4 regions of the Roseateles sp. L2-2 genome follow, and region 2 is predicted to be linked to each of the others. Evidence: predicted binding sites of a transcription regulator. Region 2 holds the regulator's gene; each other region holds the start of a gene.
What was found. Region 2 encodes LexA, which represses DNA repair genes until DNA is damaged. Its sites were predicted from a motif close to ACTGTATNNNNATACAGT; they were not measured.
Positions count from the first base shown of each region.

Region 1: a site for LexA is predicted at 3,240-3,257, ahead of ruvA (Holliday junction branch migration protein RuvA). Genes of this name have one in related genera too.
Region 3: a site for LexA is predicted at 1,803-1,820, ahead of recA (recombinase RecA). Genes of this name have one in related genera too.
Region 4: a site for LexA is predicted at 3,678-3,695, ahead of imuA (translesion DNA synthesis-associated protein ImuA). Genes of this name have one in related genera too.

Region 1 is NZ_CP192509.1:6,013,705-6,019,574, forward strand. Features, by position in the region: partial or broken gene ACQZ13_RS26810 (PhoH family protein) at 1-801, opposite strand, end outside; gene ACQZ13_RS26815 (sensor histidine kinase) at 894-2,372, shown strand; gene ACQZ13_RS26820 (hypothetical protein) at 2,356-2,526, opposite strand; gene ACQZ13_RS26825 (response regulator) at 2,525-3,178, shown strand; gene ruvA (Holliday junction branch migration protein RuvA) at 3,301-3,870, shown strand; gene ruvB (Holliday junction branch migration DNA helicase RuvB) at 3,899-4,963, shown strand; gene ACQZ13_RS26840 (porin) at 5,078-5,870, opposite strand, start outside.
Region 2 is NZ_CP192509.1:3,867,794-3,873,663, forward strand. Features, by position in the region: gene ACQZ13_RS17265 (ATP-binding cassette domain-containing protein) at 1-1,620, shown strand, start outside; gene ACQZ13_RS17270 (MarR family winged helix-turn-helix transcriptional regulator) at 1,851-2,342, shown strand; gene ACQZ13_RS17275 (organic hydroperoxide resistance protein) at 2,401-2,835, shown strand; gene ACQZ13_RS17280 (asparaginase) at 2,930-3,865, opposite strand; gene lexA (transcriptional repressor LexA) at 3,978-4,655, shown strand; gene ACQZ13_RS17290 (helix-hairpin-helix domain-containing protein) at 4,672-4,977, shown strand; tRNA gene ACQZ13_RS17295 (tRNA-Asp) at 5,092-5,168, opposite strand; tRNA gene ACQZ13_RS17300 (tRNA-Glu) at 5,271-5,346, opposite strand; tRNA gene ACQZ13_RS17305 (tRNA-Ala) at 5,408-5,483, opposite strand; tRNA gene ACQZ13_RS17310 (tRNA-Asp) at 5,531-5,607, opposite strand; tRNA gene ACQZ13_RS17315 (tRNA-Glu) at 5,789-5,864, opposite strand.
Region 3 is NZ_CP192509.1:6,376,884-6,382,753, forward strand. Features, by position in the region: gene ACQZ13_RS28400 (regulatory protein RecX) at 135-701, opposite strand; gene recA (recombinase RecA) at 717-1,763, opposite strand; gene ACQZ13_RS28410 (response regulator) at 2,081-2,752, shown strand; gene ACQZ13_RS28415 (sensor histidine kinase) at 2,761-4,266, shown strand; gene ACQZ13_RS28420 (Uma2 family endonuclease) at 4,310-4,981, shown strand; gene rodA (rod shape-determining protein RodA) at 4,982-5,870, opposite strand, start outside.
Region 4 is NZ_CP192509.1:5,312,118-5,317,987, forward strand. Features, by position in the region: gene ACQZ13_RS23760 (GNAT family N-acetyltransferase) at 1-549, opposite strand, end outside; gene ACQZ13_RS23765 (response regulator transcription factor) at 875-1,558, shown strand; gene ACQZ13_RS23770 (sensor histidine kinase) at 1,548-2,888, shown strand; gene ACQZ13_RS23775 (hypothetical protein) at 2,881-3,462, opposite strand; gene imuA (translesion DNA synthesis-associated protein ImuA) at 3,748-4,578, shown strand; gene ACQZ13_RS23785 (Y-family DNA polymerase) at 4,529-5,870, shown strand, end outside.

The sequences.
Region 1 (5,870 bases), 2.1 Mb from region 2:
CACGCATTTGCTGCCGAAGCCGATGCGGGTCAGGAACATCTTCATCTGCTCGGGCGTCGTGTTCTGCGCCTCGTCGAGGATCACGAACGCATGATTCAAGGTCCGTCCCCGCATGAAGGCCAGCGGCGCGATCTCCAGCTGGCCCTTCTCGAACGCCTTGGTCACGCGGTCGAAACCCATCAGGTCGTACAGCGCGTCGTAGAGCGGGCGCAGGTACGGGTCGACCTTCTGCGTCAGGTCGCCGGGCAGGAAACCGAGGCGCTCGCCGGCCTCGACGGCCGGACGCGTCAGGATGATGCGCTGCACCGTCGAGCGCTCCAGCGCGTCCACCGCGCAGGCCACCGCCAGGAAGGTCTTGCCCGTGCCCGCCGGGCCGATGCCGAAGCTGATGTCGTGCGACAGGATGCTGCGCAGATAGAGATGCTGGTTGCCCGTGCGACCGGCCAGGTCGGCACGCCGGGTACGCAGCACGACGCCGTTGCCGTCCGCGCCCTCCGGGTCCTCCCCGTTGCCGTCATGGGCCGCTTTCGACCGGACGACCACGTCGTTGGCGGCTTCGACGATCGCCAGCCGCAATGTCTCACCGGGAATCGCCCGGTCGGCGCGCGCATAGAGCGCTTCCAGCAGGACCATCGTGCGCTGCGCCGGCGCGCGGTCGCCCTCGACGTTGAAGTGCTCGGCGCGGTGGGTGATGCGCACGCTCAGCGCCGCCTCGATCTGGCGGAGGTGCTCGTCCAGCGGGCCGCACAGGTGGGACAGGCGACGGTTGTCGGCGGGGGTGAAGGCGTGGCGCAGGTTCAAAGCGGAGACGGCTCCGTATTCAGGGGGGTTGAGGGCGGTATTGTCGCGCGCCGGTGCGCCGCGCGCTTGTTGCGCCTGCACAATCGCCCCCCATGCACCGGATCACGGAACAACAAGGAGACGCCGCCGGCCTCAGGGATGCCGCGCAGGCGCAGGGAGGCACCCGGCCCGCGGCGTTCGGCGCCGCGGCGATCCTGTCATTGGCCGTGCCGGTCTGCCTCGCGCAGGTCGCGGGCGCGGCGGTCGCCGGCGCCGACGGCGTCACCACCGGCTCCTTCGCCACGCTGTGGACGCGGCTCGCGCCGCAGCTGGCCTACGGCCTGCAGTCCGCGCTGGTGCTGATGGCCTTCGTGCTGGGCCTGCTGATCTGGCAACGCCGCGCGCAGCGCCACATCGCCTGGCTGCTCGTGCTGATGCCGGGATGGGTGGTGACGGTCGGGCTCGCGCCGCTGTCGTCGTGGCGGACCGGGATCGCGGTGATCCTCGCCCCCTGGCTGCTCTGGTGCGCGATCCATTACCTGATGCGGCGGCTGCGTCGGCGCGACCGCCGCATGCATCGCGTGCTGCTGGCCCAGGCGCTGCTCTTCCCCGCGGCGCTGCTGCTGCCTGTGCCCGCGACGCGCATCGCCGCGTTCGCGCTCTGGTGGCTGGGCGCTCAGTTGCTGGTCGCGATGGCCTGGCACCTCTGGCATCTCTGGCAGGACATGTTCCTGCCGACGCTGGAGGAGCGTTATCCGCAATCCGACTTCGTCCTCAGCTGCGTGCTGATCGGCTTCGGCGTGCTGGCGGTGCTCACGGCCTGGACCCTGCCGGGCAGCGGCCTCGCCGGCATCCTCGGCCCCTTGTGCCTGCTGGGCCTGGGCCTGCACCGGGTGCGCGAGTTCGCCCGCGCGCTCACGCAGTCGGAGCTCGCCGTCCTGCAGGGCGAGCTGCGCCTGCAGGAGCGCATCGCCGAGCTGGAGCGCCACTTCGACCAGGTCGCCGAGACCAAGCTGGAGCAGGTCACCGAACGCGAGCGCAAGCGCATCGCCGCCGACCTGCATGACGACCTCGGCGCCAAGCTGCTGACCATCGTGCACACCAGCGAGTCGGACCGGATCTCGACGCTCGCGCGCGAGGCGCTCGAAGAAATGCGCCTGTCGGTGCGCGGCCTGACCGGCAAGCCGGTGCAGCTGCTGGACGCGCTGGGCGACTGGCGCGCCGAGGTGGTCTCCCGCCTGGCGCAGGCCAACATCCTGGCCGAGTGGAAATCGCCCGCTGAGGACATCGAGCACACCTTCCCCGCCCGCGCCTACGTGCAGACCACGCGCATCCTGCGCGAATCGGTCAGCAACATCATCAAGCACAGCGGCGCCACGCACTGCGTGATCAGCTGCTCGGCGCAGGACGGCTACTTCTCCGTGGTGATCCAGGACAACGGCCAGGGCATTCCGCTGGAGCTCGAAGGTCGCCTGGACAAGGGACACGGCATGGCCAGCATGAAGGCCCGCGCCAAGCAGATGCACGGCCAGTGCCTGGTCGAATCCGGACCCGGCTGGGGCACCGTCATCCGGCTCACAATCCCACTTTGATCACGCTCTGATCGCGTTCCCGCGTGATCCATTGCCGCCGGCACCACAGTCCGGCGTTGATCAGGATGGTCAGCCCCCCGAGAAAGCCGTACTGTTGCGCGAAGCCGGCTGGTTCCCTGCCGGCATTGCTTTCCTGAGCAAGAATCCGCGCCATGAACCACATCCTGCTCCTCGAAGACATTCCCGAAATCCGTGCCTGGCTCAAGGTCCTGGTCAAACAGGTCTTCGCCAATGCGGTCGTCACCGAGTGCTCGCGGGTGCAGGACGCGCTGCAGCAGGTCAACTCGCAGCGCTTCACGCTGGCGCTGCTGGACCTGGGCCTGCCGGACGGTTCCGGCGTCGACGTGATCTCCGCGCTGCGCGAGAAGCAGCCCGAAGTCCAGTCGGTCATCGTCACCATCCACGACGACGACGAGCACCTCTTCCCCGCCCTGCAGGCCGGCGCCTTCGGTTATCTGCTGAAGGAACAATCGCGCGAGCTGCTGGTCGAGCAGCTCCAGCGCATCAGCCAGGGCGAGCCGCCGCTGTCGCCGTCGATCGCGCGCAAGGTCATCGCCTACTTCACCTCGCAACGCCGGCCGCAGGCCGCGCAGGTGCTGCATGAGGTGTCCCTGACTGACCGCGAGACGGAAGTGCTGCTGCGCGTCGCCAAGGGCTTCACGCTGCCGGAAATCGGCGTGCAGCTGGGCCTGTCGCGCCACACGATCGCCGACTACGTGAAGCAGATCTACCGCAAGCTCAACGTGAGCTCGCGCGCCGAGGCCGCGCTGGAAGCGCAGCGCTTGGGCCTGTTCGGCCGCAACTGAGCGCACCCCGCGCCCGATCCCGGGCGCGCAATCGGCGTCGAATTTTCCGCCTCGGGAAAATACTGGACAAACATCCAGCAAATTTCCGTCGAAGTGTCGACGAACGCGGATAATCCGCGCCCATGATCGGCAAGCTCACCGGCGTCATCGCGGAAAAATCGCCCCCGCAGGTTGTCATCGACGTGCAAGGCGTCGGCTACGAAGTCGACGTGCCGATGAGCACCTTCTTCAACCTGCCGGGCCTGGGCGAGCGCGCCTCGCTGCTGACGCACCTGAGCATCCGCGAGGATGCGCACGTGCTCTTCGGTTTCCTCACCGCCGAGGAGCGCAGCACCTTCCGTCTCCTCATCAAGATCAGCGGCGTCGGGCCCAAGATGGCGCTGTCGTTGCTGTCGGGCATGTCGGTCGGGGATCTGGCCCAGGCCGTCTCCAAGCAGGAGGCCGGCCGGCTCGTGAAGGTCCCGGGCATCGGGAAGAAGACGGCTGAGCGTCTGCTGCTGGAACTCAAGGGCAAGCTGAGCCCCGACCTGTCGCTGCCGGTGTCCGTGGCCAACGACGCCCAGGCCGACATCCTCCAGGCACTGGTAGCGCTCGGATACAGCGAGAAGGAAGCCGGTTCCGCGCTGAAGACGCTGCCGGCGGACATCGGCGTCAGCGAAGGTATCAAGCTGGCGATGAAGCACCTGTCATGACGCCCCGCGCGCGGCGTACCCTCCGACCATGAGCATCCAGACCGACGACTTCACGCCCGCGCCGCAGCAGGCCCGCCTCATCAGCGCCCAGCCCGCGTCGCCGAACGAGGACGCCATCGAACGCGCGCTGCGCCCCAAGCTGCTCGACGAGTACGTCGGCCAGGCGAAGGCGCGGGAGCAGCTGGAGATCTTCATCGGCGCCGCCAAGAAGCGGCGCGAGGCGCTCGACCACGTGCTGCTGTTCGGCCCGCCGGGACTGGGCAAGACCACGCTGAGCCACATCGTCGCCGCGGAGCTCGGCGTCAACCTGCGCCAGACCAGCGGGCCGGTGCTGGAGAAGCCCAAGGACCTGGCCGCCATCCTCACCAATCTCGAGCGCAACGACGTGCTGTTCATCGACGAGATCCACCGGCTGTCGCCGGTCGTCGAGGAAATCCTGTACCCGGCGCTGGAAGACTACCAGATCGACATCATGATCGGCGAAGGCCCGGCGGCCCGTTCGATCAAGCTCGACCTGCAGCCGTTCACGCTGGTGGGCGCGACCACGCGCGCCGGCATGCTGACCAACCCGCTGCGCGACCGCTTCGGCATCGTGGCGCGGCTGGAGTTCTACACGGCCGACGAACTGCGCCGCATCGTGACCCGGTCCGCGTCGCTGCTCGGCGCACCCATCGATCCGGAGGGCGCGCTCGAAGTCGCGCGCCGGTCGCGCGGCACGCCGCGGATCGCCAACCGCTTGCTGCGCCGCGTGCGCGACTACGCCGACGTGAAGGCCGACGGCACCATCACCCGGACGATCGCGGAGAAGGCGCTGGCGATGCTGGATGTCGATCCGCTGGGCTTCGACCTGATGGACCGGAAGCTGCTGGAAGCCGTGGTGCACCGCTTCGACGGCGGCCCCGTGGGACTGGACAACGTCGCTGCAGCGATCGGCGAAGAGCCGGGCACCATCGAGGATGTGATCGAGCCCTATCTGATCCAGCAGGGCTTCCTGCAGCGCACCCCACGCGGCCGGATCGCGACGCTGGCGGCGTATCGCCACCTGGGCGTCGCGCCGCCGAAGCAGGCGGGGCAACTGTTCGACCTGGAGTAATCGGGGGCCGGCCAGGCGAGCTGACCGGCGCTCCGGAACGGCAATGAACAGGACGATGAAACGGCAATGAAAAAGGCGCTCCGAGGAGCGCCTTTCTGCTTCGTGATCCGGAGATCAGAAGTTGTGGCGGACGCCCAGGGCGAACGAGTTCAGGTCGTCGCGCTTGGCCGGCGTGTTCGCGTCCACAGCCGTGTAGAAAGCGTACACCTTGGTGCGCTTGCTCAGGTTGTAGTTGTAGGCCAGCGTGTACTGCTTGCCACCGTTGCGACCGTTGTTGAACGAGTACGCGCCGGCCTTGGTGCCACCGACGTTCAGGTGGAATTCCGATTGGCCCATCGTGTACATCACGGCAGCGCGGCCGATCCAGCGCGCATCCTTCGCGCCGGCCGACTGCGGCGTGCCCGACTCTTCGCGCTGCGCGTAGCCGCCGAAGGTGAAGGCGCCCAGTTCATACAGGCCGCGGATCGCGTACTGCTTGGCCGAGCCTTGCTTGCTGTAGCCAGCGCCCAGGTGCATCGGGCCCTGGTCGTAGTTCAGGGCGACGTCGTAGCCGCGCGGATCGACGCCTTCACCGGCGTGCAGCGTGAATTCGCCGTTGAAGCCGCCGACGTTCGGGGTGAAGTAGCCGACCTTGTTGGTCTGCGTGAAACCGGCGCCCGAGTACAGCTTGTCTTCCGACGTGCCGGTGTCGTGGTTGTGCATCGACACGTAGTCGGCGGTGGCGTAGTACGAGCCCGGGGTCCAGCGGCCCAGACGGATCGCGCCGAAGTCGCCGGCCAGCTGCACGCTGGCTTCACGGTTCCAGAACGCCGAGTTGGTCTGGCGGCCGTCGTCCGAATTCAGGCCATGTTCCAGGGCGAAGCTGGCCTTCAGGCCGCTGCCGAGGTCTTCCGTGCCCTTGAAACCC
Region 2 (5,870 bases):
CTGGGCTTCAAGGGCGCGCAGGTCGACGCGCCGGTCAACAGCTTCTCCGGCGGCTGGCGCATGCGGCTGCAGCTGGCGCGCGCGCTGATGTGCCCGTCCGACCTGATGCTGCTGGACGAGCCGACCAACCACTTGGACCTGGACGCCCTGGTCTGGCTGGAAGCGTGGCTGCAGCGCTATGAAGGCACGATGATCATCATCAGCCATGACCGCGAGTTCCTGGACGCGATCACCAAGGTCACGCTGCACCTGGACGAAGCCAAGCTGCACCGCTACGGCGGCAACTACACCGCCTTCGAATCGATGCGCGCCGAGCGCATGCTCCAGCAGCAGCAGGCCTTCAGCAAGCAGCAGGAGCGCATGGCGCATCTGCAGAAGTTCATCGACCGCTTCAAGGCCAAGGCCAGCAAGGCCAAGCAGGCGCAGAGCCGCGTGAAGGCGCTGGAACGCATGGAGCGCCTCGCGCCCGTGCTGACCGCGTCGGACTTCAGCTTCGAATTCCGCGAGCCGCTGAACCTGCCCAATCCGATGCTGATGTTCGACACGGTCTCGGTGGGCTACGACACCGACGAGGGCGAGAAGGTCATCGTGCGCGGCATCGACCGCTCGGTGCTGGCCGGCCAGCGCTTCGGCATCCTGGGCGCCAACGGCCAGGGCAAGTCGACCTTCGTGAAGACGGTGGCGCGCATGCAGCGCGCGATGGGCGGCACGATCACCGAAGGCAAGGGCCTGTCGATCGGCTACTTCGCGCAGCAGGAGATGGACGTGCTGCGGCCCGACGAGGGCCCGCTGATGCACATGATCCGGCTGGCCAAGGAGGTCAGCCCGAACGCCCGCGAGCAGGAGCTGCGCGACTTCCTGGGCCAGTTCCGCTTCGTCGGCGACATGGTGAACCAGGAAGTGGGCAGCCTGTCCGGCGGCGAGAAGGCCCGCCTGGTGCTGGCGATGCTGGTCTGGCAGCGCCCCAACCTGCTGCTGCTGGACGAGCCGACCAACCATCTGGACCTGCAGACGCGCGAGGCGCTGTCGATGGCGCTCAACGAGTTCGAAGGCACCGTCATGCTGGTCAGCCACGACCGCGCGCTGCTGCGCGAGGTCTGCGACGAGTTCTGGCTGGTGGCCGACGGCAAGCTCGCCCCCTTCGACGGCGACCTGGACGACTACCAGCGCTGGTTGCTGGATCGCTCCAAGGAAGCGGCGAAGCTCGCCAAGGAAGAGGCCAAGCAGGCGCTGCGCAGCGCGCGCGCCAGCAGCGCGGCATCCGCCCCGACGCCGACCCCGGCACCGGTGGTGGCCGCAGCGCCTGCGGTCGCCGCGCCTGTGGCGCCGCCCACCCCCGCCAAGCGCGAAGATCGCAAGCTCAGCGGCCAGGCCCGTCAGAAGCTGTCCGAGCAGACACGCCCGCTGCGCAAGGAGATGGAGCAGATCGATGCCCGCATGAAGGCGTGGACCGTCGAGCGCGCCACGCTCGAAGCGCAACTGTCGGCGGCCGGCCAGACGCCCGCCCAGATCGCGGACGCCGGCAAGCGCCTGAAGGCCATCGGCGACGAGGTCGAAGCCGCGGAACTGCGCTGGCTGGAACTCAGCGAGCAGGTCGACGCGATCCAGGCGACGGGCTGAGCCCGACTCACCACCCCGCTTCACGAACGCCTCGGCGACCACGGTCCCCGAGGCGTTTTTCTTTCTGGAAGTTCCGGCGACTGCCGCCGATAGTTCCCGTCAACCGCGCTCAAAGACCATTTCAATTGTGCGCAATTGAATTGCTCGCTATAGTTCATCCCATGCCGAAGACAAGACCCTTCAACCCGCAGGACGCCGCCGCTGACGTGGCCGAGGTCCGCGACTTGCCGATGCCCACTGGCACGGACTGGTTGAAGCTGGACGTTCAGCTGTGCTTCGCGCTCTATTCGACCTCGCTGGCGATGACCAAGCTCTACAAGCCGCTGCTGGCTCCGTTGGGCCTGACCTATCCGCAGTACCTCGCGATGCTGGTGCTGTGGGAGACCGACGGCCCGAGCGTCTCCGACCTGGGGCAACGCCTGAACCTGGATTCCGGCACGCTGACGCCGCTGCTGAAGCGACTGGAAGCGAACGGACTCATCGAACGCCGCCGCGCGCTGGCCGACGAGCGTCGCGTCGAAATCCATCTGACGACCGCCGGCCGCGCCCTGCGCGATCAGGCCATCGCCATCCCCGAACAACTGGCCTGCGCCAGCGCCTGCGGCCCCGCCGAACTGGAATCGCTGACCCGACGCCTGCATGAATTGCGAGCCAACGTACTGACCCACCTGGCACGCGATCCGGCCCTCGCCGTCACTTCCGGCGAAGAGGGCGAGACCTGACCCCGAGTTGTCCGTTCACCCCCACCCACCTTCACCCATCACCACCAAGGAGCCTCACATGGCCATCGAAAAAGCCCTCTACACCGCCACCGCCACCGCCACCGGCGGCCGTCAAGGCACCGCGCAATCGTCGGACGACCGCCTGAAGGTCCAGCTGTCCACGCCCAAGGCGCTGGGCGGCGACGACGGCGCCGGCACCAACCCGGAACAGCTGTTCGCCGCCGGCTACTCGGCCTGCTTCATCGGCGCGATGAAGGCCGTGTCCGGCCGCAACAAGGTCGCCCTGCCGGCTGAAGTCTCGATCACCAGCGAAGTCGGCATCGGCCCCCACGCCAACAAGCCGGGCGCCTTCGGCATCGCCGTCTCGATGAAGATCTCGGTGCCGGGCATGGACCGCGCCGCGCTGGAGAAGCTGGTCGCCGAGGCGCACGAGGTCTGCCCGTACTCGAACGCCACCCGCGGCAACATCGACGTCACGCTGACGATCGTCTGATCATCCGGGCCCGGCTCGTTCCGGATCCGCGATGAAAAAAGCGCCGGCATTGCCGGCGCTTTGTCGTTGTGAAGCGCCGCGACGCGCGTCGAGCTCAGCGGGACCGCAGCAGCGTGAGCATCAGTTCGATGCGAGCGGCCCAGGGCGACAGCGCCGCGGCAGGCTCGTCGATCGCGCCGACGATGCGCCCCTGCGCGCAGCGCGTCGTGCGCCAGACCGGGACGCCTGCATCCTTCAGCGCCTGCACCGGCGCTTCCAGCGCCTGGTTCAGCGTGCCGTTCCCCGTGCAGGCCAACACCAGGCCTTGGAGTCCGGCCGCGCGCCATGCGTCGAGCGAACGCGCATCGGCGCCCGCATGGCTGGCCAGCACCTCGACCCACGGCCACCGCGACGCGTCTTCAGGCAGCACGTTCGCGCCCAACGCCTCGCCCTGCGGCCAGTCGCGGAAGCGGCGCACGACGCCCTCCTCCACCACGCCCAGCGGACCGGCGTCGGGTCCGGTCTCGAAGGCGTCGAGCCGGTAGGTGTGCGTCTTGCGCAGCTCCAGCCCCGACAAGACCTGACCCGCGACCACCACGACGACGCCGCGCACGCCGACGGTCTCCGCCACGGCCACCGCATCGAGCAGGTTCTGCGGCCCGTCTGCTTGAATCGCCGTCGCCGGCCGCATGGCCGCCGTCAGGACGACCGGCTTCTCCGGCGCGAGCACGCGCTGCAGCAGGTAGGCGGTCTCTTCCAGCGTGTCCGTGCCGTGCGTGATCACGATGCCGCGGACCTCGGGACGGCCCAGGTGCTGCCGCACCCGGCGCGCGAGCCGCGCCCAGGTCGCGTGATCCATGTCCTTGCTGTCGAGCTGGGCGAGCTGCTCAGCCTCCAGCGACTTGGACGCCAGCGCCGGCACCGCCCCCACCAGCGACTCGACCGACAGCGAGCCGGCCTTGTAGCCGACGTTGTCCGTCGCGCTGCCGGAGGCGCCGGCGATGGTCCCGCCGGTGCCGATGATCACGAGGGTCTGGGCCGCACTTTGCAATTTCTCGTCTCCTGTATAAAAATCCAGATGCTGGATGAATTCTCAGGCGGTTCCTGAACCTCAGGTCGCCGCGTCTTCGACATCCGCCCCTCAATCGAATAAAGGCTCGCTCGTGGACACTCCGCCCAAACTCACTGCCCGGCAACAGCAGATCTTCGATCTGGTCCGCGACAGCATCGAGAGCACCGGATCGCCGCCCACCCGCGCGGAGATCGCGCAGCAGCTCGGCTTCAAGTCGGCCAACGCAGCCGAGGAACACCTTCAGGCCCTGGCGCGCAAGGGCGTCATCGAACTGGTGGGTGGCACGGCGCGCGGAATCCGGCTGCCGTCGACGGCGCTGCGCCAGGTCAACCGCGCCCGGGAGCACAGCCAGTTTGCGCTGCCGCTGGCGAGCCTCGCCCAGCTGACCCTGCCGCTGGTCGGCCGTGTCGCCGCCGGCGCGCCCATCCTGGCCGAGGAACACGTCGAGCAGCACTATAGCGTCGACCCCTCGATGTTCTCAAAGGCGCCCGACTTCCTGCTGCGCGTCAAAGGCATGAGCATGAAGGACATCGGCATCATGGACGGCGACCTGCTCGCCGTGCAGAAGATCAGCGAGGCCCGCAACGGCCAGGTGGTCGTGGCGCGCATCGGGGAAGAGGTCACCGTGAAGCGCTTCCAGCGCCATGCCGACGGCATCCGGCTGCTGCCCGAGAACCCCGATTTCGAGCCGATCGAGGTCACGCCCGATGAACAGTTTGCGATCGAAGGGCTGGCGGTCGGCCTGATCCGCTCCGGCGGCTTCCACTGAACGCCGAGATCCCCTCATGAGCGCGCGAAAGGCGCACACCAAAGCGACCTCGGCTGCTGAATGCACCTCGCTTCGGCAGATTCCCAACATCGGTCCGGCGATGGTGCGAGATTTCGAGTTGATGGGGATTCGTCAACCGGCCGATCTCGTGGGGGCGGACGCTTTCGCGCTGTATCAACGGATCTGCAAACTCACCGGTCAGCGGCACGACCCGTGCGTGCTGGATACCTATATGGCCGCCGTCGATTTCATGAACGGCGGCCCTGCGCGGGATTGGTGGAGTTATACGGCGCGGCGCAAACGCGAGTATCCGGATCTTTGACCCATCACCAATCGCAAGCAACGATATGCCGCAGTTGACTCGCGGCAAATGGTTCGCGGAATCGAATGACCAAAGAAAAAACCCTGCCGATTTGCATCGACAGGGTTTTAATGTTGGCGGAGTGGACGGGGCTCGAACCCGCGACCCCCGGCGTGACAGGCCGGTATTCTAACCAACTGAACTACCACTCCAGATAAGACGCTATTGAGTGCATCTCTATCATTTGCGAACAAGTTTCGCTGCACGCAACCGATTCCATTCAGAACCGCGATGCAGCCAAGCCTTGTCAAACTTGGCGTCCCCTAGGGGATTCGAACCCCTGTAGCCACCGTGAAAGGGTGGTGTCCTAGGCCTCTAGACGAAGGGGACTGGACTTGCCGTCTTGACTCGGACTGCGCGTACCTTGCAACCGTCACACCCGAAGGTGTTCTGGTGGAGGTAAGCGGGATCGAACCGCTGACCTCTTGCATGCCATGCAAGCGCTCTCCCAGCTGAGCTATACCCCCGAATGCTTTCGCATCGAAACGGTACGCCGCCCGAGTCTCAACTGTGTTGGCGGAGTGGACGGGGCTCGAACCCGCGACCCCCGGCGTGACAGGCCGGTATTCTAACCAACTGAACTACCACTCCAGATACTCAAGATCTTTCGATCTGTCGCATCAAACTCTTCCTGCTTTGATTTCATCAATTGCTTGATGTCATCGCTGCGTCGATTTCGTTACTGTACCTGATTTTGACAACGATCAAATCGATTTCCGAAGAATTTTTCGATTTCTCATTCAATCTCTGGTCAGCAACCAAGTTCGAAACTTGGCGTCCCCTAGGGGATTCGAACCCCTGTAGCCACCGTGAAAGGGTGGTGTCCTAGGCCTCTAGACGAAGGGGACAAAACC
Region 3 (5,870 bases), 2.5 Mb from region 2:
TGAGACGCGCACCGGCGTGGGCTTGTCAGCGGGTCGCAAGGTGCTCGTGACGCACGAAGTTTCGGTGAGTTTCAGGCGCTGTCGCTCTTTCAGGCGGCAAGACCCGGTCTCGAACCCGAGTTCCTCGCCAGGTCTCACGCGTCTTCGTCGCTGCCCGCAGCAACCTGACGGACCGCGCGACGCGCGAGGTCCCCGCCGAATCCCCGCCCGATGAGAAAGCGAAGGCGCTTCGCAAGTGCCGCGGCGTCCATGGCCGGACCGTCGCCGAACTTGCGTCTGAGCAGCTCGCAGGCGCGATCGAGCTCACCGACCGCGAGCGTCGAACGCTGGTCCGCGTCCAACGAGAGCCCATGCTGAGCGAGCTCCTGCTCGATGCGCCGCTGTCCGAAGCGCTGCGAGCGCACATGGATGCGGGATTCGACGAATCGCGACTCGTCGAGATATCCGTTGGCCTTCAGCCAGTCGAGCACGGCGTCGACCTCTGAGGCGAGGTCCGGCGACTCTCCGTCCTCCACGAACTCATCGCGAGAAGCCTTCGAGCCCTCGACGGCCGCTTCAGCCTGCCGGTCGCGCGCGATGCGCAACAGCTTGCGCCGCAGTTCCATCGCGCTGTGCTCCCGCTGCGCGAGCAGCGCTACCGCGCGCGCCTTCAGCGACAGCGGTTGCGAGGCACGGCCCCGCCGACCGTCGGGCGGGGTCATGCGAACGCCCCGCGCTTACTCGGCGTCGCCGCCGGGCGCTGCGCCCAGCAACGGGATGCCCAGCGAGTCGCGGATCTTGTTCTCGATCTCAACGGCCAGGTCCGCGTTCTCACGCAGGAACTCGCGCGCGTTGTCCTTGCCCTGGCCGATCTTCTCGCCGCTGTAGGCGTACCAGGAGCCGGCCTTCTCGACGATCTTGGCGGCGACGCCCATGTCGATGATCTCGCCTTCGCGGCTGATGCCCTCGCCGTAGAGGATGTCGAATTCCGCCGTCTTGAACGGCGGCGCGACCTTGTTCTTCACGACCTTGACCTTGGTCTCGGAGCCGATGACTTCCTCGCCCTTCTTGATCGAGCCGATGCGGCGGATGTCCAGGCGCACCGAGGCGTAGAACTTCAGCGCATTGCCGCCGGTGGTCGTTTCCGGGCTGCCGAACATCACACCGATCTTCATCCGGATCTGGTTGATGAAGACGACCGTGCAGTTGGTCTTCTTGATGGTGGCGGTCAGCTTGCGCAGCGCCTGGCTCATCAGACGGGCCTGCAGGCCGGGCAGGGAGTCGCCCATCTCGCCCTCGAGTTCCGCCTTCGGCGTCAGCGCGGCGACCGAGTCGATGACGATCAGGTCCACCGAGCCGGAACGCACCAGCGAGTCCACGATCTCCAGGGCCTGTTCGCCGGTGTCGGGCTGGCTGATCAGCAGTTCCTGCAGGTTGACGCCCAGCTTCTGCGCGTACTGGACGTCCAGGGCGTGCTCCGCGTCGATGAAGGCGCACACGCCGTCCAGCTTCTGCATCTGGGCGATGACCTGCAGCGTCAGCGTGGTCTTGCCCGAGGATTCCGGCCCGTAGATCTCGACCACGCGGCCGCGCGGCAGACCGCCGACGCCCAGCGCGATATCCAGGCCCAGCGAGCCGGTGGAGACGACCTGGATGTCCTCGATCTTCTCGCCTTCGGCCAGCCGCATGATGGAGCCCTTGCCGAACTGCTTTTCGATCTGGGCGAGGGCGGCCTGCAGGGCCTTGGCTTTTTCGGTGTTGGCGTTCTTCACGGGGGCGTCCATGCAATCTTCTCCTGTTGGCTGCGACGGATTATGGCGCAATCTGTATATCTGTACAGTAGTTTGTCGAACCGGCCGACCCGCTGTGCGGTGCCGGTATCGGGATGATGCAGCCATCTTAGGCATCCGGTAGCTCACTGGATGAGCCAACACCGGTCATTCCCGCTTCTTTCCACCATGGGTGGGAGTCCTCCCCACGTGAACCTGTCGCCGGCCTGACCCGACACCCCCGACAACCGCCTGGCGGACGCCTCGGAAACGCCTAGGGAACACCAGCAGGCCGCTCCCTAGAATGTCTCCATAACCAGAGGGGACGACACATGCGCATCTTGATCGCCGAAGACGACCAGGTTCTGGCCGACGGCCTGCTGCGTTCGTTGCGGGCGTCGGGTTGCGCGGTCGATCAGGTCGGCAGCGGCAGCGAGGCGGACGCGGCCCTGGCCTCCCACGAGTTCGACCTGCTGATCCTCGACCTCGGCCTGCCGAAGCTGCACGGCCTGGAGGTGCTCAGACGGCTGCGTGCGAGAGGCTCGGCCGTGCCGGTGCTGATCCTGACCGCCGCGGACAGCATCGAGGAACGCGTCAAGGGACTGGACCTCGGCGCCGACGACTACATGGCCAAGCCGTTCTCGCTGCAGGAGCTCGAGGCCCGCGTGCGGGCGCTCACGCGCCGCGGCCTGGGCACCGCGTCGAGCGTGATCCGCCATGGTCCGCTGACCTTCGACGCGACGGGTCGTGTCGCCTACATCAACGAGCAGATGGTGGAGCTGTCCGCCCGCGAGCTGTCCCTGCTGGAAGTGCTGCTGCAGCGCGCCGGACGCCTCGTCAGCAAGGACCAGCTCGTCGAGCGGCTGTGCGAGTGGGGCGAGGAGGTCAGCAACAACGCCATCGAGGTCTACATCCACCGCTTGCGCAAGAAGATCGAGCAGGGACCGATACGCATCGCCACCGTGCGCGGATTGGGCTACTGCCTTGAGAAGATTCCCGGCTGAGCAGCCGCATGGCGGCTGATTCCTCCGGCCATCGCTCGCTGTTCGGCGAGATCCTCGACTGGATGCTCGCGCCGCTGCTGGTCATCTGGCCGATCAGCGTCGCGCTGACCTGGCTGGTGGCGCAGGGCATCGCCAACAAGCCCTACGACCGCGAGCTCGACGAGATGGCGCGCACGCTCGGCCTGCAGGTTGTGACCGAGCCCGCGCCGGGCGACGCGGCGGCGCGTCGCGGACGCTCGCGGTATGCGCTGGCGCCGGAAGCCGCCGCGCTGCTGCGCGCGGACGAATCCGACACCGTCTACTACCAGGTGCTCGGCCTGCGCGGCGAGCTGCTCAGCGGCGACGCGCAACTGCCGGTGCCCGAGGTGGAGCCGCCGGTCGTTCCCTGGGAGGTCAACCGCCGATTCGACGAGGTCAACAACGAGGCGGTCCGCATCTCCTACCTGTGGGTGGTCCCTGAGGGGATGGCGGGCAGCGACAAGATGATGCTGGTGCAGGTCGCGGAGACGCTGGGCAAGCGGTCGAGGCTGACCAACGAGATCATCAAGGGCGTCATCCTGCCGCAGTTCGTGATCCTGCCGCTGGCGGTGCTGCTGGTGTGGCTGGCGCTGGCGCGCGGCATCGCGCCACTCAACGATCTGCAGCGTCGCATCCGGTCGCGCGACAGCTCGGACCTGAGCCCCATCGACGAACAGCGCATCCCCGACGAGGTCGCGCCGCTCGTGCAGGCCATCAACGATCTGCTGGAACGCCTCGATCAATCGATCCGTTCGCAGAAGCATTTCCTGGCCGATGCCGCGCATCAGTTGAAGACGCCGCTCGCGGGGCTGCGCACGCAGGCCGAGCTGGCGCAGCGTGAGATCGACGAAGGGCGCAGTTCGCCAGCGGAGTTGCGCCGCTCGCTGAAGCAGATCGCGGTGTCGAGCCAGCGCGCGGCGCACATGGTCAACCAACTGCTGGCGATGGCGCGCGCCGAGGACCAGGAGCATGCCGCGCGACGCAGCGAGGTGAACCTCGCCGTGCTCGCGATCGAGACGGTGCGCGACTTCGTGCCGCGGGCCATGGAGAAACGCCTGGATCTCGGCTACGAAGGCCCGGAGGCCAGCCAGGCCGGGTTGCGGATCAGCGGACATCCGCTGCTGATCCGCGAGCTGATCCGCAACCTCGTCGACAACGCGCTGCTGTACACGCCCAGCGGCGGCACGGTCACGGTGCGCGTGGTCGAGGACCCGTTCGGACAGGTCTGCGTGCTGCAGGTGGAGGACTCGGGACCAGGCATCGCCGAGGCCGAGCGCGAGCAGATCTTCCAGCCGTTCTACCGCGCGCTGGGCACCAACGTGGACGGATCCGGCCTGGGCCTGGCGATCGTGCGCGAGATCGTCCAGCAGCACGAGGCCGAGATCGCGGTCGACGACACGCGAGCCCGCCGCCAGGCGGAGTCGGAAGGCGTCGGACCTGGAGCGCGATTCACGGTCCGGTTCGCGGCGCATCCGTTGTCGAACGGTTCGCATTGAACTGGTTTCCACGCCCCATTCCACACATCGGTCAGTCGCTGCCTTGAACCAGGAATCGATGCGCCATCGCGTGTCGATTCAGGTCAGCGACAAGCTGCGAACGCCCTCGAAGAATCACGGCTTCCCTTTCACTGAAGCAGGTGATTTGATGGCGTATCGACTTCCGACAGCGGCGGCAATGCAGATGACGAGCGATGAATTCTTGGTCTGGGAATCGGGCGATGACCTTCGATACGAGCTGATCGACGGTCAGGTCGTTGTCATGGAGAGTGCGAGCGAAGGGCATCAGATCGTCACGGCAAACATCCTGGTCGAACTTCGCCAGCATGTGCGCGGCACAGGATGCAGGGCACTGCCGGGACTCGACGTGCGATGCGATGACGCCAACTGCCTCGTGCCGGATGTCCTGGTGTACTGCGACAAGGATCGACGCAGTCGCGGAATGGTCGACTGCCCGCTGCTGGTCGAAGTCCTCTCGCCCAGCACCGCTTACAAGGACCGGAACATCAAGTTTGCTCGGTATCGCGGCCTGGCCGCTCTGCGCGAATACATGATCGTCGACTGGAAGCGCCGCACGACCGATCTGCATCGACTCGCCGCGGACGGTTCGTGGCAGGTCACCCGTTACTCCGGCAAAGAAGTGGTCTATCTCGCGTCGATCGACCTGGCACTGCCCGGAGAGGTGATCTTCGACGACCTCGACCACGCCGCCTGATCAGCGCTGCGTCCCGCCCCGGCTCTTGGCGATCGACATCAGCATCCCGAGCGACAGGCCCAGCGTCACCATCGCCGTTCCTCCGTACGAGATGAACGGCAGCGGCACGCCCACCACGGGCAGGATGCCGGTCACCATCCCCATGTTCACGAACACATAGGTGAAGAAGCTCAGCGTGATCGCTCCTGCGAGCAGCCGCGAGAACAAGGTCGGCGCCTCATGCGCGATCGCCAGTCCGCGCAGGATCAGCGCGGTGAAGCCAATCAGCAGCCCCGCCGCCCCGATCAACCCGAATTCCTCGCCATAGGCGGCGAAGATGAAGTCGGTGGTCCGTTCCGGAATGAACTCCAGGTGGGTCTGCGTGCCCTTCATGAAGCCCTTGCCGGTCACGCCGCCCGAGCCGATCGCGATCTCGCCCTGGATGATGTGGAAGCCCTTGCCCAGCGGGTCCTTCGTCGGATCGAGCAGTGTGCAGACCCGGTCCTTCTGATAGTCCTTCAGCACCACCCATTTCACGTCGGGCTGGCAGATCTGGTCCTCGCTGAACACCAGCGCCGTGATGCCGGCACCGGCCAGTACCAGCGCCGGGATGATCAGCTTCCACGACAGCCCGGCGAAGAAGATCACATACAGACCCGCGCCCAGCACCAGCAGCGAGGTGCCCAGGTCCGGCTGCTTCGCAATCAGCCCGACTGGCACGGCCAGCAGGATGAAAGCCGCGATGAAATCCGGCAGGCGCAACTGACCCTCGCGCTTCTGGAACCACCAGGCCAGCATCAGCGGCACGGCGATCTTCAGCAGTTCCGACGGCTGGATCTGCGTGCCGACATACAACCAGCGCGTCGCGCCTTTCTTCGTGATGCCGAACAACGCGACCGCCACCAGCAGC
Region 4 (5,870 bases), 1.4 Mb from region 2:
CGCCGCGTACTGGCCGGCGTTGATCTCGTAGAGCAGGCTGGCGGCTTCGCCGGGGCAGTCGGCGACCGAGCCGGTCAGGCGCAGGCCGACGCGCTCCAGCGTCTTGCGCGCCGCCGTGTTACCCGGCGCCAGCAGCGCGTGCACGGACGTCGCATGCAGGCTGTCGAAAGCCAGCGCCAGCGCGGCCGTGGCCATCTCCGCCGCATACCCTTGGCCCCAGTGGTTGGACAGGAAGTGGAACTCCAGCAGCAGCGCCGGCGCGCCGCAGATGCGGCCCCGGCTCAGGCCGCCGAAGCCGATCGCGCCCAGCGCAGGCTGGTCGCGCAGCGCCACCGCCCACGGCCCCAGACCGTCACGGGTCCAGAGCGCGCGCCACAGCTCCAGCCGCTCCGACGCGGCCGGACCGCCCGTGTCGAACCGGCGGTTCGCGGGATCGGTCAGCAGGTCGCGGAAGCTGCGGGCATCCGCCGCGGCGGGCGGACGCAGGCTCAGCCGGCGGGTCGCGGTGAGCCGCTCGACGGCGGGGATGGAGATGAAGGGCGCAAGCATAGGGTTAACCCGCAAATTATGCGCCCAAGCCGGATTTCAAGTGCAGCCTCGACCGAGCGGTCGGTGACAGCCCCGGACTTGCGTCACGAAATGTGACGAAGCGGAGGGAACCGGAGAAGCATTGGGGACGTCGCTCGCCAATCGCCCGTTCGCCGGACGATGTCCCTCGCCCGGGCGGTGCCGACAGCCCGCGGACAGGTCGGAAGGGCCCCGCTCGCATAGCATTCCCGACATCCGCGGGCCTTGCGGGGGAACTGCCTCCCCGTCGAGTCCCGTCCCCCAGGACGACGCGGCGCTCCGGCGCCGCAGGAACGTGAGCCTCGCCATGAAGCTGCTGGTCATCGAAGACAACCCGGACATCGTCGCCAACCTGTTCGCCTACCTGGAGCCGATGGGCTACGCGCTGGACGTGGCCCGCAACGGCCTGGGCGGCCTGGCGCAGGCCGCCGCCGGCTCCTACGACGCGATCGTGCTGGACCTGACCCTCCCCGGCCTGGACGGCCTGGACGTCGCCCGGCGCCTGCGCAAGGACTTCCGCCGCCCCACCCCCATCCTCATGCTGACCGCGCGCGACACCATCGCCGACAAGGTCACCGGCTTCGAGAGCGGCGCCGACGACTACCTCGTCAAGCCCTTCTCGCTGGTCGAGCTGGAGATCCGCCTGAAGGCGCTGATGCGCCGCTCCCACGGGCTGAACCTGAGCTCGGCGGTGAGCTACGCCGACGTCAGCTTCGACCCCGACACGCTGGAAGCCACCCGCGCCGGCAAGCCGCTGCAGCTGACGCCCACCGGCTACAAGCTGCTGTCCGCGCTGCTGCGCGAGGCGCCCAAGCTGGTCCGCCGCGAGGACCTCGAACGCGAGGTCTGGGGCAACGACCCGCCCGACAGCGACGCGCTGCGCACCCACATCCACGCGCTGCGCGCGGCGCTGGACAAGCCCTTCCCCGTCCCGCTGCTGAAGACCCATCCGGGCATCGGCTACCGGCTGGTGTCGCCCGATGCGGGATGAGCCGGCACGCGAGCGCGACACCCTCCGCCCCCCGTCCCGCGCCGGCCGCTCGACTTCCGCGCCCACGACGCTGCGCACCCGTGTCGCCGCGGCCTTCCTGCTGCTGACGCTGCTGGTCTGCGGCGCCTTCGCGGTGGCCGCGGTGCGCATCGCCTCCAGCATCGAGGACCGCCTCGTCGACCAGCGCCTGGACCGCACCGCCGACGAGCTGATCGCGCGCGAGAAGCAGGGCCTGGAGGCCGACCTGCCGCCCAGCGTCACGCTCTACCGCGGCGACGCCATCCCGCAGGCGCTGCGCGGCAAGCCGCCGGGCAAGTACACGCTGCCGCAGGACGACGCCACCTTCACCGCGCTGGTCCGCGACGACCTCGGAACCGTCTTCGTGCTGACCGACCGCGACGAGGACTTCGCCAAGATCGAGGCCGGCGTCTACGGCCTGCTCGGCCTGGCCTTCGTCTGCTGCCTGGGGCTGGCGCTGTTCCTGGCGCAACTGACCGCCAGCCGCATCGTCGCTCCGGTGACGGCGCTGGCCCGCGCCGTCGAGACCGACGCCGCGCCGCGCGAGTACCCGCTGCTGGACTCGACCGACGAACTGGGCGTGCTGTCGCGCGCCTTCGCCGCCAAGACCGAGGCGCAGCAGCGCTACCTCGACCGCGAGCGCTGGTTCACCGGCGACGTCAGCCATGAGCTGCGCACGCCGCTGGCCGTGATGCTGGGCGCCGCCGAGATCCTGAAGGCGAGGCTGCACGACCGCGGCGACATGGTCGAGCTGGCCGAACGCATCCGGCGCACCGCCGCCGACACCAGCGAGCGCGTCGTCGCGATGCTGCTGCTGTCGCGCGATCCGGCCAGCATCGGCGCGCCGCCGACCGCGCTGCTGCCGCTGCTGCGCCAGGAGATGGAGCGCTGCCGGCCGCTGCTCAAGGGCAAGGAGGTCGAGATGACGCTGCACGCGGCGTCCGACGACGCCGGCCTGGAAGTGCCCGCGCGACCCGAGCTCGCCGCCATCGCGCTGGGCAACCTCATCCGCAACGCCTGCCAGTTCACCGACCAGGGCCGCGTCGACATCCGGCTGGAGGCTGGCCGCGTGGTCATCGAGGACACCGGCATCGGCATCCCGCCGGCCGTGCGCGACCGGATCTTCGACCGCTTCATGCAGGTCGACCCGGCCGGCGCCGGCAGCGCGGGCCTGGGCCTGGCCATCGTCAAGCGCGTCGCCGAGCACCTGGGATGGACCGTCAGCCTGGAAGCGCCGGTCAAGGGCGGGACGCGCTTCGTGCTGACGTTCGGGGCTACGCCGCCAGGCACACCCCCCTCGCCGTTCAACTGAAGCCGCGGTTCTGCACCTGCGCCTGCGCCTGCAGGTCCGCATACTTGCGCTGAAAGCGATCCAGGCACTCCGGGTCCTCCATCGCCGCTTCCGTTTCCCGGAGCGCGGTTTCGCAGTGCGCCCTGACCGCGCCACAAGTCTTCTGGTGCAGGGAAAAGAAGGCCCGCTGGAGATCCAGCAGATTGCCAGGCGCCACATCCGGCGCCGCCTCCAAGGACATCACTTCCACCACGTAGCTCGGCTCGCGGTCGTAGGACTCCACCGCCTCATAGGCGGCCTGCAGCAGGGAGCGGGATTCCGCACAGCAGGACTCCAGCCGGCGGGACTGCGTCTGCTCCGTGGGCCCGGCGGCGGGGGAAGCCAGCTGCTCCTGGGCCGACTTCAGCAGGGCGTCGACGCGCCGCGCCGCATCCTCGTCTTGCCGCTCGAACAAGGACACGCCCTGTCTCAACGCGTCCTTCATCAGAAACACCTCGTCCCGCATCTGCTGGAAGCGTTGCTGGGGCGTCGCGGTCGGCGGGAGCGCCTGCCCGAGCTTCAGCAGTTCGTCCGCGGATCGGCGGAAGGCCTCCACCCGATGGGTGTGCGCGCCCGTGCCCGGGGTCGTCCGCGCCTGTGACGCCTCTTCCGGGGAAGTTCCTTCGTACCACCGGGTGAACCATGATCTGATCCTGTGCATCGCCAATCTCTGGAAGAGGAAAGTGACGGAGTACCGGCCGCCGCAGCCCAGGTTCCCCGATCCATGCGCATGAGTTGAAAGAGACCTGGACGAGCCCGTCGTCGCCCTATACTGTATGTTCATACAGTCATTCCGCGCCGGTTCATGGACCGGCGTTTCCGTCTCCGACGACGCATCGCCATGTCTCCCCTGTCCACCCCTCTTGTCCCGCTTCCGCCGGCCGTGGCCGACGCGCTCTGGCGCGGCGACGAACTGGGTCGCGGCACCGACACCGTCTGGCCGAGCGGCTTCGACGCGCTCGACGCCGAGCTGCCGGGCGGCGGCTGGCCCGGGCGCCAGCTGACCGAAGTGCTGCTGCCGCAGTTCTCGCTGGCCGAATGGCGGCTGGCGGGACCGGCGCTGCGGCGCGTGGTCGCCGACGGCGCGGCGGTGGCGATGGTCGGTCCGCCCAAGCGCCCCCACCTGCCCGGCCTGATGCACCTGGGGCTGGACGAACGCCATCTTGTCTGGATCGACGCGCGCGCGCCGTCGGAGCGGCTCTGGTGCGCCGAACAGCTGATCAAGTCCAACGCCGCCGGCGCGGTGCTGGCCTGGATGCCGCAGGCCGCGCCCGAGCAGTTGCGGCGGCTGCAGGTGCTGGCGCAGTCGTTCGAAGGACCGGTGTTCCTGTTCCGGCCGCTGTCGGCGCGCCATGACCCGTCGCCGGCGCCCCTGCGGCTGCTGGCGACCATCGATGTCGACTGGGCCCTGGACGTCCGCATCCTCAAGCGCAAGGGCCCCGCCCACGACACCCCGCTGCGGCTGGCCTCCATCCCCGGCGGGCTGGAACACGTGCTCACGCCGCGCGTGATGCAGCCCAGCACGATGCGGCCGGTGGCGCCGGTGCCCGTGCCGGCTCCTGTGTCGATGTCCGAATCCCTCCACGAGCCCGTCGCGCTCGCCCTGTTCCCGGAGTTCTCCCATGTTGTGGGTCGCGCTGATCCTGCCGCCTCGTCCGCCGGCACCGTTTGAGGACCCGACGACCGCGCCGCCGCAGCATCCCTGGGGGATCTGCGCGGAGACGCAGGCCGGGCTCGCGGTCTGGTGCCTGCAGTTCACGCCGCGCGTGGCCTTGATGGAGGACGCCGTGGTGATGGAGGTCGAGGCCAGCCTGCGCCTGTTCCGCGGCCTGCCCGCGCTCAAGGCGCGGCTGAGCGACGAGGCGCCCGACCTGGGCGCCGTCGGCATCGGCTGGGCGCCGTCGGCCACCGCCGCGCTGGTGCTGGCGCGCTGCGGCGTGCTCGACCTGGGCGGTCGGCTGCTGCAGGCGGTGCTGGATCCGCTGCCGCTGCAGGCCTTGAGCGCCGGCGCGGAACACGCCGAGCCGCTGAGCCGCGCCGGCATCAACACGCTGGGCCAGTTGCGGGCGCTGCCGCGCGGCGGCATCGGCCGGCGCTTCGGCGCGGCGCTGCTGACGATGCTGGACCAGGCCTACGGCCTGCGGCCCGAGGCGCACGCCTGGGTGGCCCTGCCCGAGGACTTCCATGCCCGCATCGAACTGCCCAGCCGCGAGGACCACGCGCCCGCGCTGCTGCTGGGCACGCGGCCGCTGCTGATGCGGCTGTGCGGCTGGCTGGCCGCGCGCCATGCCGGCGCCACCGGCGTGACGCTGCACTGGGTGCACGACTCGATGCGCGCCAAGGACGCCGGCGAAGGCGGAAGCCTCACGGTGCGCACCGCCGAGCCGATCCGCGAACTCGAACACTTCTGCCGGCTGATGGCCGAGCACCTGGCCAAGACCGAGCTGCTGGCGCCGGTCGGCGAGCTGCGGCTGGAGGCGGTCGGCGTGCAGTCGCTGGTCGAGGACAGCGGCTCGCTGCTGCCCGACGTCGTGCGCACCGGCGAGACGCTGTACCTGACGCTGGAGCGCATCGCCGCGCGGCTGGGGCCGGAGCGCGTGCTGCAGCCGATCCTCGCCGACGACCACCGCCCCGAATGGATGACGCGCTGGCGCACCTGCGGCGACGGCCGCACGCCGTCCCGCCGCAAGGGCCGGCAGGCGGCGGTGCGTGCGCCGGCGGTGCCGGAACCGGCCTTCCTGCTCGACCCGCCGCTGCGGCTGGCGGTGCGCGAGCACCGGCCCCATTACCAGGGCCCGCTGACCCTGCTGATCGGCCCGGACCGCGTCGAAGGCGGCTGGTGGGACCGCGTGCCGGCCACGGAACAGCGCACGCAGCATCACCGCCAGGTGACCCGCGACTACTGGATCGCCGTGAACGAGAACGCGGGCGTGCTGGCCGTCTATCAGGAACGGTTGACCGCAG